3 regions of the Symbiopectobacterium sp. genome follow, and region 2 is predicted to be linked to each of the others. Evidence: predicted binding sites of a transcription regulator. Region 2 holds the regulator's gene; each other region holds the start of a gene.

Region 1 (4,492 bases), on a different contig from region 2:
TTCATGTGCGATGTGACTCCAGAATATCCCTTAAAATTCAATAGTTAAGAATTGTTGGTAGAGTTGTTTTAAGGTGTCTTGCGGTTGCAAATCGGCAAACAGATCGGGGTAGAGCGTTTTGGCAAACATCTCCACCATCTCCACCATCACTACGTGATACGGGCTTAGGTAGAAGTTGTGCCACATACTCCAGGCGCACCCCTGCTGCACGGCGTTGAGGTGTGACAGAATGGGCTCTTGTTGCAGTAGGGTGGTAAAGCTGTTTTGCGCTTGCTGCTCGGAAACGTCCGGGCCCAGCATCAGTACCGAGAACCGTTTTCCTTCTGGCCCCACCATGCCGGTGGCGATATAGACATCGGGGTTGGCTGCCAGCACTTTTTCCGGATTGAGTTCACCATAGACGCGCTGAATGCTGTCGGCTGCGATGTTATCGCCACCGGCAAAGCGCAGTAGCTCACCAAGATTGCCACCAACTGCTGTGGTACAGCAGGTATCGCGGCGGCTCAGATGCAGGTGCAGCATCACGGTGGGCTTTTGGCCGTGATAGCGCGCCAGGCGTTGCGAAATGGCGTCCATATGCTGCTGGTAAAACGCGCTGAATGCGGCAGCACGTTCAGTGCGGTTGAGTACTTCGCCGAGTAAACGGACGCTGGGCAGGGTGTTTTTCAACAGTTCGACGCGCAGATCGACATAAATTACCGGGATGCCTGCGCGTTCAAGCGTCTGCTGTAGCGCATCATCCTCCGCCGAGGTTTTAGCCAGACGCGGCAGGATTACCAGATCGGGCTTTAACGGAATGGCTTCGGCATTCAGCGTGCGCGGCCCCCCATCGCCAAGACGCGGGATTTGTGCAATGGCAGGAAACGCGGTGGTGTATTTTTCCCAGCTTTGCGCGTCGTAACGCGCTATATCGCCGGGCCAGCCCACCACGCGCTGTGCCGGATTACCGGGCTCCAGCAACGCAAGGGTATAGAACAAACGGCTTTCACCGAGAAAAAGACGTGAAGGATTATCGGGAATCGTTACCTGACGTCCCAGCAGGTCGGTAACGGTCTTTCCCCAGGCGGTGGTGTTCGCCAACAGCAGCACGACCAGTAACGCTTTGGTCAGGAATAATGCGCGCATATTCGCCCTCTGCATAAAATCGAGCAGGGGAAGTTAATGAGTATGAGAGTGATTATCAATAATGCTAAAGTGGGGAAAGTGCGACAAAACGATAATGTTGTTTTATATTATTAGGATGGTAATAATTTCGTAAGTAAATAAAGTGCCGTTCAGCGGGAACTTTCAGGGCGGCAGAGTGCTACCGCCTGAAAGTCAGTGGGAATTAGCGTTATTCGGCAGCATAACCCTGTTTGGGAATACGCACGCCGTCGAGCCAGGCTTCGCCCTCGCGCATTTTGAGACGCCCTTCGGCAAACCAGTTCACCACCAATGGATAGATGGTGTGTTCCTGGGTTTGTACCCGAGCTGCAAGCGCTTCTTCCGCATCATCACTAAACACTGGGACCTTGGCTTGCAGAATCAGAGGGCCGCCATCCAGTTCGTCAGTCACGAAGTGGACCGAAGTGCCATGTTCCTTCTCGCCATTTTCCAGCGCTTTGCGATGGGTATGCAGGCCCGGGTACTTGGGCAGTAGGGACGGGTGGATGTTCAGCATTTTGCCTGCAAACAGCGCAACGAACTCCGGGCTGAGGATGCGCATATAACCCGCTAGTACCACCAGGTCCGGTTGGTATTGCGCCATCTCTTCTGCCATTGCTGCGTCAAAGGCAGCTCGGTCAGCGAACCCTTGTGGGTCGATGACATAGGCCGGAATCTCGGCTTCTTGCGCCAGTACCAGACCATAGGCTTCTGGATTGTTGCTGAATACGGCCGCGATATTCGCTTTGACACGCTTGCGCGCGCAGGCGTCAATCAACGCCTGCAAGTTGCTTCCTTGACCTGAGAGCAAGACAACGATGTTTTTCATTAATTAATGACCACTGCGTCTCCGGCGTTAGCGGGTTGAATAACGCCGATTTTCCATGCGGTTTCACCCTGGCTATTGAGGAATGCCACGGCTTCCTCTGCCTGTTCAGCAGGCAGTGCGATAATCATACCCACACCGCAGTTAAAAGTACGGTACATTTCGTGACGGCTGACGTTGCCCGTCTGTTCCGGATCGGTTTTGCTCACCTCGAGAATCTTACGTACCAGCGAATAGCCGTTAGAGTGTGGGCCACTGGCTGCCAGTGCTACCAGAGTATCACCCACCTGCACTTTACTTCCGTCGATGATCTCTGATTTTTCAACAACACCGACGCAAAAACCGGCGACGTCGTAATCTTCACCGTGGTACATGCCGGGCATTTCAGCGGTTTCGCCACCGACCAGCGCACAGCCTGACTGCTTGCAGCCTTCGGCGATACCGGTGATCACGCTGGCGGCGGTATCGACATCCAGTTTCCCCGTGGCGTAGTAATCCAGGAAGAACAGCGGCTCGGCCTCTTGAACTACCAGGTCATTGACACACATGGCCACCAGATCGATACCGATGGTGTCGTGGCGTTTCAGATCCATGGCAAGACGCAGCTTGGTGCCGACCCCGTCAGTACCGGAAACCAGAACCGGTTCACGGTATTTTTGGGGCAAGGCGCACAGGGCACCGAAACCGCCCAGACCGCCCATCACTTCAGGACGGCGGGTTTGTTTCACTACGCCTTTAATACGGTCTACCAATGCGTTACCAGCATCAATATCCACGCCTGCGTCTTTGTAGCTAAGAGAGGTTTTGTCGGTCACTGCGGAGTCCCCACGGAGAATACAATTGGTGGTGAGATAGTGAGCATATCCAGCCTGGTGGATCTACCCCTATCGAAGCGCGCTAATTCTAACAGCGAGAGCAATCGTTTGCGAGTGGTGTGTTGCCTGCTTTGCATTTTTCCTGTTCAATGAGAATTTCCCTGCACGGTTGATCTGGATCAGGCTATAACCTGTAGCGCTTAAGCAAAAAAGCAGTATAATCCCGCGATTTTTTTTATGATGGGCTGCCATGTCCGCCCTCGGCGCACCGATTCTGCGTCGTGAGGATATCCGTCCACTTTACTATAGGGGGAATAGAATGAAGGTCGTCGAGGTTAAACACCCGCTCGTCAAACATAAACTTGGCCTGATGCGTGAAAACGATATAAGTACAAAACGCTTTCGTGAACTGGCATCCGAAGTCGGCAGTTTATTGACCTATGAAGCCACCGCCGATCTGGTCACTGAGAAAGTGACTATCGAAGGCTGGTGCGGTCCGGTGGAAGTCGATCAGATCAAAGGCAAAAAAATTACCGTGGTGCCGATCCTGCGAGCAGGCCTGGGCATGATGGAAGGCGTGCTGGAAAACGTACCGAGCGCGCGCATCAGCGTGGTGGGTATGTACCTCAACGAAGAGACGCTGGAGCCGGTGCCTTACTTCCAGAAACTGGTCTCCAACATTGATGAACGTATGGCGCTGGTGGTGGATCCGATGCTGGCGACCGGTGGTTCGATGATTGCCACTATCGATCTGCTGAAGAAAGCGGGTTGCCAGAGCATCAAGGTATTGGTACTGGTGGCTGCACCGGAAGGGATTGCCGCGCTGGAAAAAGCGCACCCTGACGTTGAGCTGTATACCGCCTCGGTCGACAAAGGGCTCAACGAGCATGGCTATATCATGCCGGGTCTTGGTGACGCGGGCGATAAGCTCTTTGGTACTAAATAAGCCGTATCAGCCGACTGAGTAAGTCGGCTTTTTTTTGCGTCGGTTTCGTTGCGCAACGCGCACGACGGTTTTTCCCCCATATTTCGCACGATTTTTATAATCAGCCTCGCTTCCCTACGCGGTGACGCGTGGGGGCGGCTGGTCTGTGATAACGATGCCGGACAAACCGGCTAACCACAACATCAAGTGACTTTTACAGAGGATATAAACGATGACTCGTCGCGCCATCGGGGTGAGTGAACGACCCCCCTTGCTACAAACCATCCCGCTGAGCTTCCAGCACCTGTTTGCCATGTTCGGCGCGACGGTGTTGGTACCGATTCTGTTCAAAATCAACCCTGCGACCGTGCTGCTGTTCAACGGCATTGGCAACGCTCCTCTATCTGTTTATCTGTAAGGGCAAGATCCCGGCGTATCTGGGCTCCAGCTTTGCCTTTATTTCTCCGGTGCTGCTGCTGCTGCCGCTGGGTTATGAAGTGGCGCTGGGTGGTTTTATCATGTGTGGTGCCTTGTTTTGCCTGGTATCGCTGATTGTGCAACGCGCTGGCACCGGCTGGCTGGATGTGATTTTCCCTCCGGCGGCGATGGGGGCGATTGTTGCGGTCATCGGTCTGGAATTGGCCGGGGTTGCAGCGGGCATGGCCGGTCTGCTGCCTGCGGATGGCGTGTCAGTTGATAGCAAAACCGTGATTATTTCGCTGGTGACCTTAGGGGTTACCGTGCTGGGTTCCGTGTTGTTCCGTGGTTTTCTGGCTATCATCC
Region 2 (4,492 bases):
TCACGGTATTTGTCTGCGGTTTCTTTGATCAGTTGCTGCAATTCGCCACGTTGATACATTTCAATGACAATATCGCATCCGCCAACCAGTTCACCGTCAACCCACAGTTGGGGAAAGGTCGGCCAATTAGCGTATTTTGGCAGCTCAGCACGAATATCCGGGTTTTGTAAAATGTCCACATACGCGAAGCGTTCACCGCACGCCGACAGCGCTTGCACGGCTTGGGCAGAGAAACCGCAGCTCGGCAACTTCGGGGAACCTTTCATGTATAACAGAATCGGGTTTTCTGTAATCTGGCGCTGAATTTTTTCAATCGTTGTCGTCGTCATGCTTTTGCTTCCTCAAACGGTGTTTCTGCGAGCCATCACGGTGCCCTCTTCCTGTCGGAGGGATCGCACGGCATCATTATGTAACGGGGTATTATCGCACCATTGTCGCGTATGTGCTTTGTTATCCAAGCGATTGCAAAGCACATATACCGTTGCTTCATTGTAGCGAGAGCTGTCATGACAAAAAAAACGCCATTTTTTGTAGGGTTTTTCCTGTCGCCGTTCCCCCTAAGTCACCCTCGGTGAAATATGCCGCAATAAATGATGATATTTACAGCGGGAAAACAATTATTAACGTTTTCTCATGATTCTGTTAAGCGAAAAGGTGATTTCCTGCTTTTTTCTCATGCCGTTTTCGTGAATACTGTTCGAATTGAGTGAGTTAAGGATTGTATTCGGTCTCTTTTATCATGCGCGTATTTATTACTCTGATCTTCGTTTTCTTCAGCCATCTGTTTGTTAATGTTGCCCAGGCAGCTCCGCACACCAATGCGGAGAAGAAAGCCAGCGCCAGCACGGATGACAAACACCTGAAAAAAAACCAGACCACCAAAACCGCTAAAAAACCACAAACCCCACCAGAACCACCGAAGAAAAAGGCGACGCAGGAAAAAGCCAAAGTAGCGCAAAACACGAAATCCACCAAAACGACCGCCACTAAAAAGAGTTCTGCCGACGTTGAGACCAAGAGCACTGCGTCAAAAACCACGTCATCGCGCTACCATAGCGCAACGCCCGCAAAACTAGTAAAGGGGCTCAAAAAAGGCGCTGATGCCACTGAGAAGAAAACGGCGGCGATAAAACCAGGTGCCAAGAAAGCGGGCAAAGAGTTGGTGCTCAGTGAAGCGCATAAGCGCCGTTATCAGCATGCAAAAATGACGGCGATGAACAAGCTGATGGGTCAGATCGGTAAACCTTATCAATGGGGTGGTAACTCGCCCTACACCGGTTTCGACTGTAGCGGTCTGGTCTATTATGCCTATAAAGATGTGGTGAAGATTCCTATTCCGCGCACCGCCAATGAAATGTATCACCTGCGCGATGCTGCGCCCATCAATAAGGGTGAACTGGAGATTGGCGATCTGGTGTTCTTTCGCATCAATGGTCGCGGCACCGCCGATCATGTCGGGGTTTATCTCGGCAATGGCAAGTTTATTCAGTCACCGCGAACCGGTGCCGATATCAAGATCAGTAAGTTGAGCGAAGACTACTGGCAGGAACACTACATTGGTGCACGTCGCGTGGTGACACCACAAACGATTCGTTAATCGCCACATCGACGCGTTAGCGATAATAAAGACCAGGTGATGCTTATGCAGCCTGGTCTTTATTTTAATCGCGATCAGTTCAACACGGCAACAAAGTTAAATACCATGATCATGACTAACGCTCCAACTGTGGTCAGTAATGACATTTTCAAATCAGTATTCATTCTATCTCCTTGAAACACAGAAACGCGTGAAAATTGCCGCCGCACTGGATGCTCCGTTCTTTCCTGCACACCACTACCCGCAGCACAATGACGCCAAAAAAGCATTGTTACACATTTATAGGGAAAATCTCCGATCCCGGCTGCACTAATTAAATCAATTATCCCTTTCACTTTCACGGCAAATCAGCCAAAATTCGCAGTTTACCGTGCGCTGCGTCGGTGTCCGAACACGTCATCTTCGATGAGATCAACGCGTCCCCTTTAGGTACAAAGTATTTCGGCAGTCTCCTTCTGATATCCTGTTTATACCATCGGAAAGAGAACATTACGCAAAAGCAAACGATTAACAAACTATATACTGCCGTAACAAGTAGGTTCAGGAGTCATGTTTAGATGGCAACGATCAAAGATGTGGCAAAGCGTGCTGGCGTTTCAACAACAACCGTCTCTCACGTCATCAACAAAACACGTTTCGTCGCCGAAGAGACCAAAACGGCCGTGCGGGAAGCCATCAAGGAATTACACTACTCTCCGAGCGCAGTGGCTCGGAGCTTAAAGGTAAACCACACCAAATCCATCGGGCTGCTCGCCACCTCGAGCGAAGCACCCTACTTTGCGGAAATTATCGAAGCAGTTGAAAACAGTTGTTATGCAAAAGGCTACACCCTGATTCTGTGTAACTCGCATAATAACCTGGAAAAACAGCGAGCCTATCTTTCCATGCTGGCGCAAAAACGGGTCGATGGCCTGTTGGTGATGTGTGCGGAATATCCGCCTGAACTGCTGAGCATGTTGGCCGATTACCGCAGCATTCCTATGGTGGTAATGGATTGGGGTCAGGCACACAGCGATTTCACTGACACCATCATTGATAACGCCTTCGAAGGGGGATACCTGGCTGGGCGTTATCTGATTGAGCGCGGCCACCGCGACATCGGTGCCATTCCGGGTATTCAGGAACGCAACACGGGCAGCGGGCGTTATCTGGGTTTTCTCAAAGCCTTGCAGGAAGCGGATATCACGGTTCGCGATGAGTGGATTGTTCAGGGTGATTTCGAGCCGGAATCCGGTTACAAAGCCATGCACCAGATTTTGGCGCAGAAACAGCGCCCGACCGCTATTTTCTGCGGCGGTGACATCATGGCCATGGGCGCTATCTGCGCGGCTGATGAGTTGGGACTACGCGTACCGCAAGATATTTCCGTGATTGGCTACGATAATGTTCGCCATGCACGTTATTTCACCCCAGCCTTAACCACGATCCACCAGCCAAAAGAACGTTTGGGCCAATCTGCTTTTACCATGCTGCTCGATCGCATCACCAGCAAGCGTGAAGATGCGCAGATGATTGAGGTTCACCCAACGCTTATCGAGCGCCGTTCAGTGGGTGACGGCCCATTTCACGACTACCGCCGTTAATGTTTAAGACGATTTTCTTATATACCCTAAATAATTCGAGTTGCAGGACAAAACGTTAACGTTTTGAACAGCGCTTGCGCTGGCCCTTTAGGGCGAGGCTCATTTATGAGCGTCGTAACGCGGCAAATGAGGGAATCCCGAATCACTTACTTAAGTAAGTGATTCGGGTGAGCGAGTGCAGTCAACGCACCTGCAACTTGAAGTATGACGGTTATAGTACGTTGATTTGTAAATTCTATATGGCTGCATCAATCAATTTTGACTTGTCCTCTGATTGAAGCAGTCATACACTGTTTTTCATTCGGACAATATCCCTACATTTATCCTTATTATAACGAGCGCAGCACTGCGTATCAGGATATGTGCCCCTACGTGTTACCACGTACCGGCGTTGACACTTCATTCCCTCTGGGTATCCAGAGAGTAGACGATGGATGTTATGCCCGCTGCCGCTGTGCAACGGGCAAGCATAAACGGCTGCGCACGAATGCAACCGCTTACTATTTGAACAACGGGTAACCTGCCCGTGATTCGAACACGCTGCGCGCAAACCGCAGCGTTCGGGTTGATGAGAGACTGTCTATGCTGTTCCTTGCGGCGCTGTCTGGCAAGGTTGGGAGAAGTTATGAGTTCATCATATGTAGAGGAACTGGCAGAACATAACACGTCCTGGTTCCGTATCGTTCACGCGTTATTGGCGATCGCCGATATCAAAATCAATGGCTCACGCCCGTTTGATATCCGGGTACGTAACCCCGATTTCTACAAGCGCGTTCTGCGTGAAGGCTCCCTGGGGCTCGGGGAAAGCTATATGGACGGTTGGTGGGAGTGCGATCGTTTAGACTGTTTTTTTCGGCGTATCTTACGTGCAGAGCTTGAGAAAAAGGCCCCCCATCATCTCAAAGACATTTTGCACATTGTCGCTGCGCGCTTGATTAACTTGCAATCCCGCAAGCGAGCCTGGATCGTCGGCGAGGAACATTACGATCTGGGCAACGATATGTTTAGCCTGATGCTTGACACGCATATGCAATATTCCTGCGGCTACTGGAAAGAGGCCACGACCCTTGAGCAGGCGCAACAGGCCAAACTGCGCATGATTTGTGAAAAACTTCAGCTTCAGCCAGGCATGACACTGTTGGATATTGGCTGCGGCTGGGGCGGGCTGGCCGCCTATGCGGCACTCCATTATGGCGTATCGGTTTACGGCGTGACCATCTCACGTGAGCAGCAAAAACTGGCTCAGGCGCGCTGTAGCGATCTCAACGTCACCATTGAATTGCAGGATTACCGCGACCTTAACCGACATTTC
Region 3 (4,492 bases), on a different contig from region 2:
AGCGAACGGCTGATGATTTCGATGGCCTTCAGATGCAGCATATCGGTCAGCTCCCACGCGCCTTTGGTGGTAAAACCTTCAGTCGCGTGCGTCAAGGCATCCAGGCAGGTTGCCGCCTTCAGTGAGGCGGGCATGCTGGCCATCATGTTGGCATCGATAAACGAAACGATAGGAATGTCATGCGGATCGACGCAGACGAATTTGCGACGTTTTTCTTCGTCGGTGATCACGTAGTTAATCGTGACCTCGGCAGCGGTGCCTGCGGTGGTCGGGATCGCGAAGATCGGTACGCTGGGGCGACGCGTGGGCGCAACGCCTTCCAGACTGCGTACATCGGCATATTCCGGGTTGTTGATGATGATACCAATCGCCTTACAGGTATCCTGTGGCGAACCGCCGCCAATCGCGATCAGGTAATCGGCCTGCGCGGCCTTGTAGCGCTCAATACCTGCGGTCACCACGCGAATAGTGGGATTAGGCACCACGTCATCGTAAACCTCGTAGGGCAGGCCCGCCTGATCAAGCAGTGTGATGACTTTACTCACCACACCATATTTCACCAGGTCTTTGTCGGTGACGACCAAGGCTTTGTGGAAACCACGCCGGGTTATCTCTTCCACAATATGGTTAACCGCCCCCGCACCAAAATACGAGGTTTCGTTAAGGATCATTCTTTGGGTCATCGTCGTAATCTCCATAACATTTATGATTTTAAATGGGTGCTGAAAAGGGTCGGGTAGCGCAAGCGATCGGGGCGGGAAACGTCCTCAAGGCGCGAAATGTTAATCCTCATAGCGTTAGCTTCTATGCCATCAATAACGGAAAGACCGTGATGGATCGCTGATAAATGAATATTACCCTTTTAATCAGTATGGATATGTGACAGGGAAATTGCCTTCCCCTCGTTGCCATCAGCGGTGACTCGGTGGCGGTGAGCGCAAGGTGGGTGTGATCGTCGTCATCTTTAGCGTTTTTGGCACCATGACATAATCGTAACCTTTGGTTGAAATAATCTAATTTCAGTCATTTTTTTGCATTATAAAAACTAATCCATTGCAAGTATCTCTGTGGCGATCATTCTCTAATGATGTGAATGGTTGTGTCATTATTTTTGTTTCAAATGCCTATTATTGGTGTTTTATTCTAATTAATGATTTTAATTTGGCGGGTTTTGTTGCCTTGTGCTCTGGCGCTCTTTTTGTCTTTCACGGCTGGTATATAGTTTAACTTATGAAAAAGGGTGTGGTAGCCCTGTGGAAGAGGTGGTAAGTTCAATGCAAAGAAAGCGTTTGCGTGGCGTGATTCGCGCCGTTCGCAAGGAGAGGTTCGGGAGAAAAAATGACACAGCAAACTCCATTGTATCAGCAGCATGTCGCCGATGGCGCGAAGATGGTCGACTTTCACGGCTGGATGATGCCGCTGCACTACGGCTCACAGTTGGATGAACATCATAGCGTTAGGCGTCATGCGGGCATGTTCGATGTGTCTCACATGACTATTGTGGATTTACACGGCCCGCGCGTGCGCGAATTCTTGCGTTATCTGCTGGCGAACGACGTTGCCAAACTCACGCAACCGGGCAAGGCGCTTTATACCGGGATGTTAAACGCCTCGGGTGGCGTCATTGACGATCTCATCGTCTACTTTCTGACTGAAACGCATTTCCGGCTGGTGGTGAACTCTGCCACGCGGGAGAAAGATCTGGCCTGGATCGCCGAGCATGCCAAGGCATTCAACGTGGAGTGGCAGGAACGCGATGAACTGGCGTTGATTGCGGTGCAAGGGCCGTTGGCTCAAGAGAAAGTGCAGGCGTTGCTCAGTGCGGAACAGCGCGCGGCAACGGCGGGCATGAAACCCTTTTTCGGCGTACAAACCGGTGACTATTTTATTGCTACCACCGGGTACACCGGTGAGTCAGGCTATGAAATCGCACTGCCCGCAGAGCAGGCAGTGGCGTTCTGGCAACAACTGCTGGCGGCCGGTGTGCAGCCGTGTGGCCTCGGTGCGCGCGATACGTTGCGCCTTGAAGCGGGCATGAACCTGTATGGTCAGGACATGGATGAAGGCGTTTCGCCGCTGGCTGCCAATATGGGCTGGACCATCGCCTGGCAGCCGGAAGACAGGGATTTTATCGGCCGGGAAGCGCTGACCCATCAACGCAGCGAAGGCACTGAGCAGTTGGTCGGACTGGTGCTGCGTGAAAAAGGGGTGTTGCGCCATGAAATGCCCGTGCGCTTTACCGATGCGAGTGGCACGGTACAGGAAGGCATGATAACTAGCGGTACCTTTTCTCCAACGCTGGGTTTCAGTATTGCACTGGCTCGCGTGCCGCAAGGTATTGGTGAAACGGCGTTGGTGCAAATTCGCCAGCGCGAAGTGCCCGTAGAGGTGACCAAACCGGTATTTATTCGTGGCGGAAAGGCACTGGTTTGACGCCGTCCCCGATCTGACCATGATTATTGATTAACGTTAGCGCGATATATGCCGCCACACCTTCGCGTTGCAGGAAGGCGGGTATCGTGCGATTCGATACGACGAAGCGATTTTTAAGGAGAGCAGGCAATGAGCAGCACAGTCCCAAACGAGTTGAAATACGCCTCATCCCATGAGTGGGTCCAGGCCGAAGGGGAGGGTGTCTATCGTGTCGGTATTACCGAACATGCCCAGGAACTGTTGGGGGACATGGTTTTTGTCGATTTGCCTGACGTTGGCACGCAGGTTGCGATGGGCGACGACTGCGCTGTCGCTGAGTCGGTCAAGGCCGCCTCAGATATCTATGCGCCGTTGAGCGGTGAGATCGTGGCAGTGAACGATGCGCTGGAAGGGCAGCCGGAACTGGTCAACAGTGCGCCTTATGCCGACGGTTGGCTGTTTAGCATCAAAGCGTCTGATGAAAGCGAATTGAACGACCTGCTGGATGCCACGGCTTATCAGGCGCTGTTAGAAGAAGACGAATAACCTTGTCACCCCGTGACGGTTTTATCGCGCATCACGGGGTAAATCGATTTGTCAGAATGTAAGACACTGAGCGCAGTCTACCGCGTTCGCACTTGTTGTTTGCCATGAACGTTCACTTGCTATACCCGTCATACTTCAGGTTGCATGTGCGTTGGCTGCACTCGCTTACCCGAATCACTTACTTATGTAAGCTCATCGGGATTCGCTCCCTTGCCGCCTTCCTGCAACTCGAATTATTTAGGCTATATAACAGTTGCTTGAAGCAGGAAATACCCCTAATGACTCAGACTCTCAGCCAACTCGAACATGACGCCGCTTTCGTGGAGCGTCACATCGGCCCTACGCCCGAGCAGCAGGCTCACATGCTGGAAACGCTCGGTGCGGATTCATTGTCGGCGTTGATTCGACAGATTGTGCCGGCAGATATCCAGTTGCCCAACCCGCCAGCGGTGGGCGATGCGCTGCCCGAGCATCAGGCGTTGGCGGAGCTCAAGTCGATTGCCAGCCGCAACCAGCGCTACAAGAGCTATATCGGCATGGGGTACACCGCTGTGCATATGCCGCCGGTGATCTTGCGTAATTTGCTGGAAAACCCCGGCTGGTACACCGCCTATACACCTTATCAGCCTGAAGTCTCGCAAGGGCGGTTAGAAGCCTTGCTGAATTTTCAACAGATGACGCAGGACTTGACCGGGCTGGAGCTTGCCTCTGCCTCTCTGCTGGATGAAGCGACTGCGGCAGCGGAAGCGATGGCAATGGCCAAGCGCGTCAGCAAGCTGAAACAGGCTAACCGCTTCTTCGTGGCAGAGCATGTGCATCCTCAAATGCTGGATGTGGTGCGCACCCGTGCTGAGACCTTTGGTTTTGAAGTTGTGGTCGGCGATGCCGCCGCCGCATTGGAAACGGAAGGCGTGTTTGGCGTTCTGTTGCAGCAGGTGAACACCTATGGTGAAGTGCATGATTATCGTGATCTTATCGCGCAACTGAATGCGCGCAAGATCATCGTTAGCGTCGCTGCTGATATCATGGCTCTGGTGCTGCTGGCCGCGCTGGGCAAACAGGGAGCCGATATTGTGTTTGGCTCCGCCCAGCGTTTTGGTGTGCCGATGGGCTACGGTGGTCCGCATGCGGCCTTCTTCGCCTGCAAGGATGAGTATAAACGCGCCATGCCGGGGCGTATTATCGGCGTTTCGCGTGATGCGGCAGGTAACACGGCGCTGCGTATGGCGATGCAGACGCGTGAGCAACACATCCGCCGCGAAAAAGCCAACTCCAACATCTGCACCTCTCAGGTGCTGCTGGCGAATATCGCCGGTTTCTATGCGGTTTATCATGGGCCGCAGGGGCTCAAGCGTATCGCTGAACGCATTCATCGTTTAACCGATATTCTGGCCGCCGGGTTGCAACAGGGCGGCTTGAAACTGTGGCACTCCACCTGGTTTGATACGCTGGCGGTTGAGGTCACAGACAAGAACGCCATTAACGCCCGCGCACAGAATGCCGGGATCAACCTGCGCACCGATCTCTATCACGG

What was found. The regulator PurR, encoded in region 2, represses purine synthesis genes. The targets are predictions, from matches to a motif close to CANGCAAACGTTTGCNTG.
Region 1: purM (phosphoribosylformylglycinamidine cyclo-ligase) is a predicted target of PurR. The motif match lies at 2,882-2,899, and genes of this name have one in related genera.
Region 3: gcvT (glycine cleavage system aminomethyltransferase GcvT) is a predicted target of PurR. The motif match lies at 1,279-1,296, and genes of this name have one in related genera.

What each region holds. Positions count from the first base shown of each region.
Region 1 is NZ_JBPETA010000139.1:3,240-7,731, forward strand. It holds partial or broken gene ACTBDZ_RS12545 (TonB-dependent siderophore receptor) at 1-5, opposite strand, end outside; gene ACTBDZ_RS12550 (ABC transporter substrate-binding protein) at 31-1,125, opposite strand; gene purN (phosphoribosylglycinamide formyltransferase) at 1,334-1,972, opposite strand; gene purM (phosphoribosylformylglycinamidine cyclo-ligase) at 1,972-2,784, opposite strand; gene upp (uracil phosphoribosyltransferase) at 3,104-3,730, shown strand; partial or broken gene uraA (uracil permease) at 3,942-4,492, shown strand, end outside.
Region 2 is NZ_JBPETA010000127.1:5,122-9,613, reverse strand. It holds gene ACTBDZ_RS12025 (Grx4 family monothiol glutaredoxin) at 1-329, opposite strand, end outside; gene ACTBDZ_RS12020 (C40 family peptidase) at 740-1,597, shown strand; gene ACTBDZ_RS12015 (cytochrome bd-I oxidase subunit CydH) at 1,672-1,938, opposite strand; gene purR (HTH-type transcriptional repressor PurR) at 2,155-3,180, shown strand; gene cfa (cyclopropane fatty acyl phospholipid synthase) at 3,806-4,492, shown strand, end outside.
Region 3 is NZ_JBPETA010000006.1:212-4,703, forward strand. It holds partial or broken gene ACTBDZ_RS01110 (iron-containing alcohol dehydrogenase) at 1-683, opposite strand, end outside; gene gcvT (glycine cleavage system aminomethyltransferase GcvT) at 1,339-2,433, shown strand; gene gcvH (glycine cleavage system protein GcvH) at 2,563-2,958, shown strand; gene gcvP (aminomethyl-transferring glycine dehydrogenase) at 3,237-4,492, shown strand, end outside.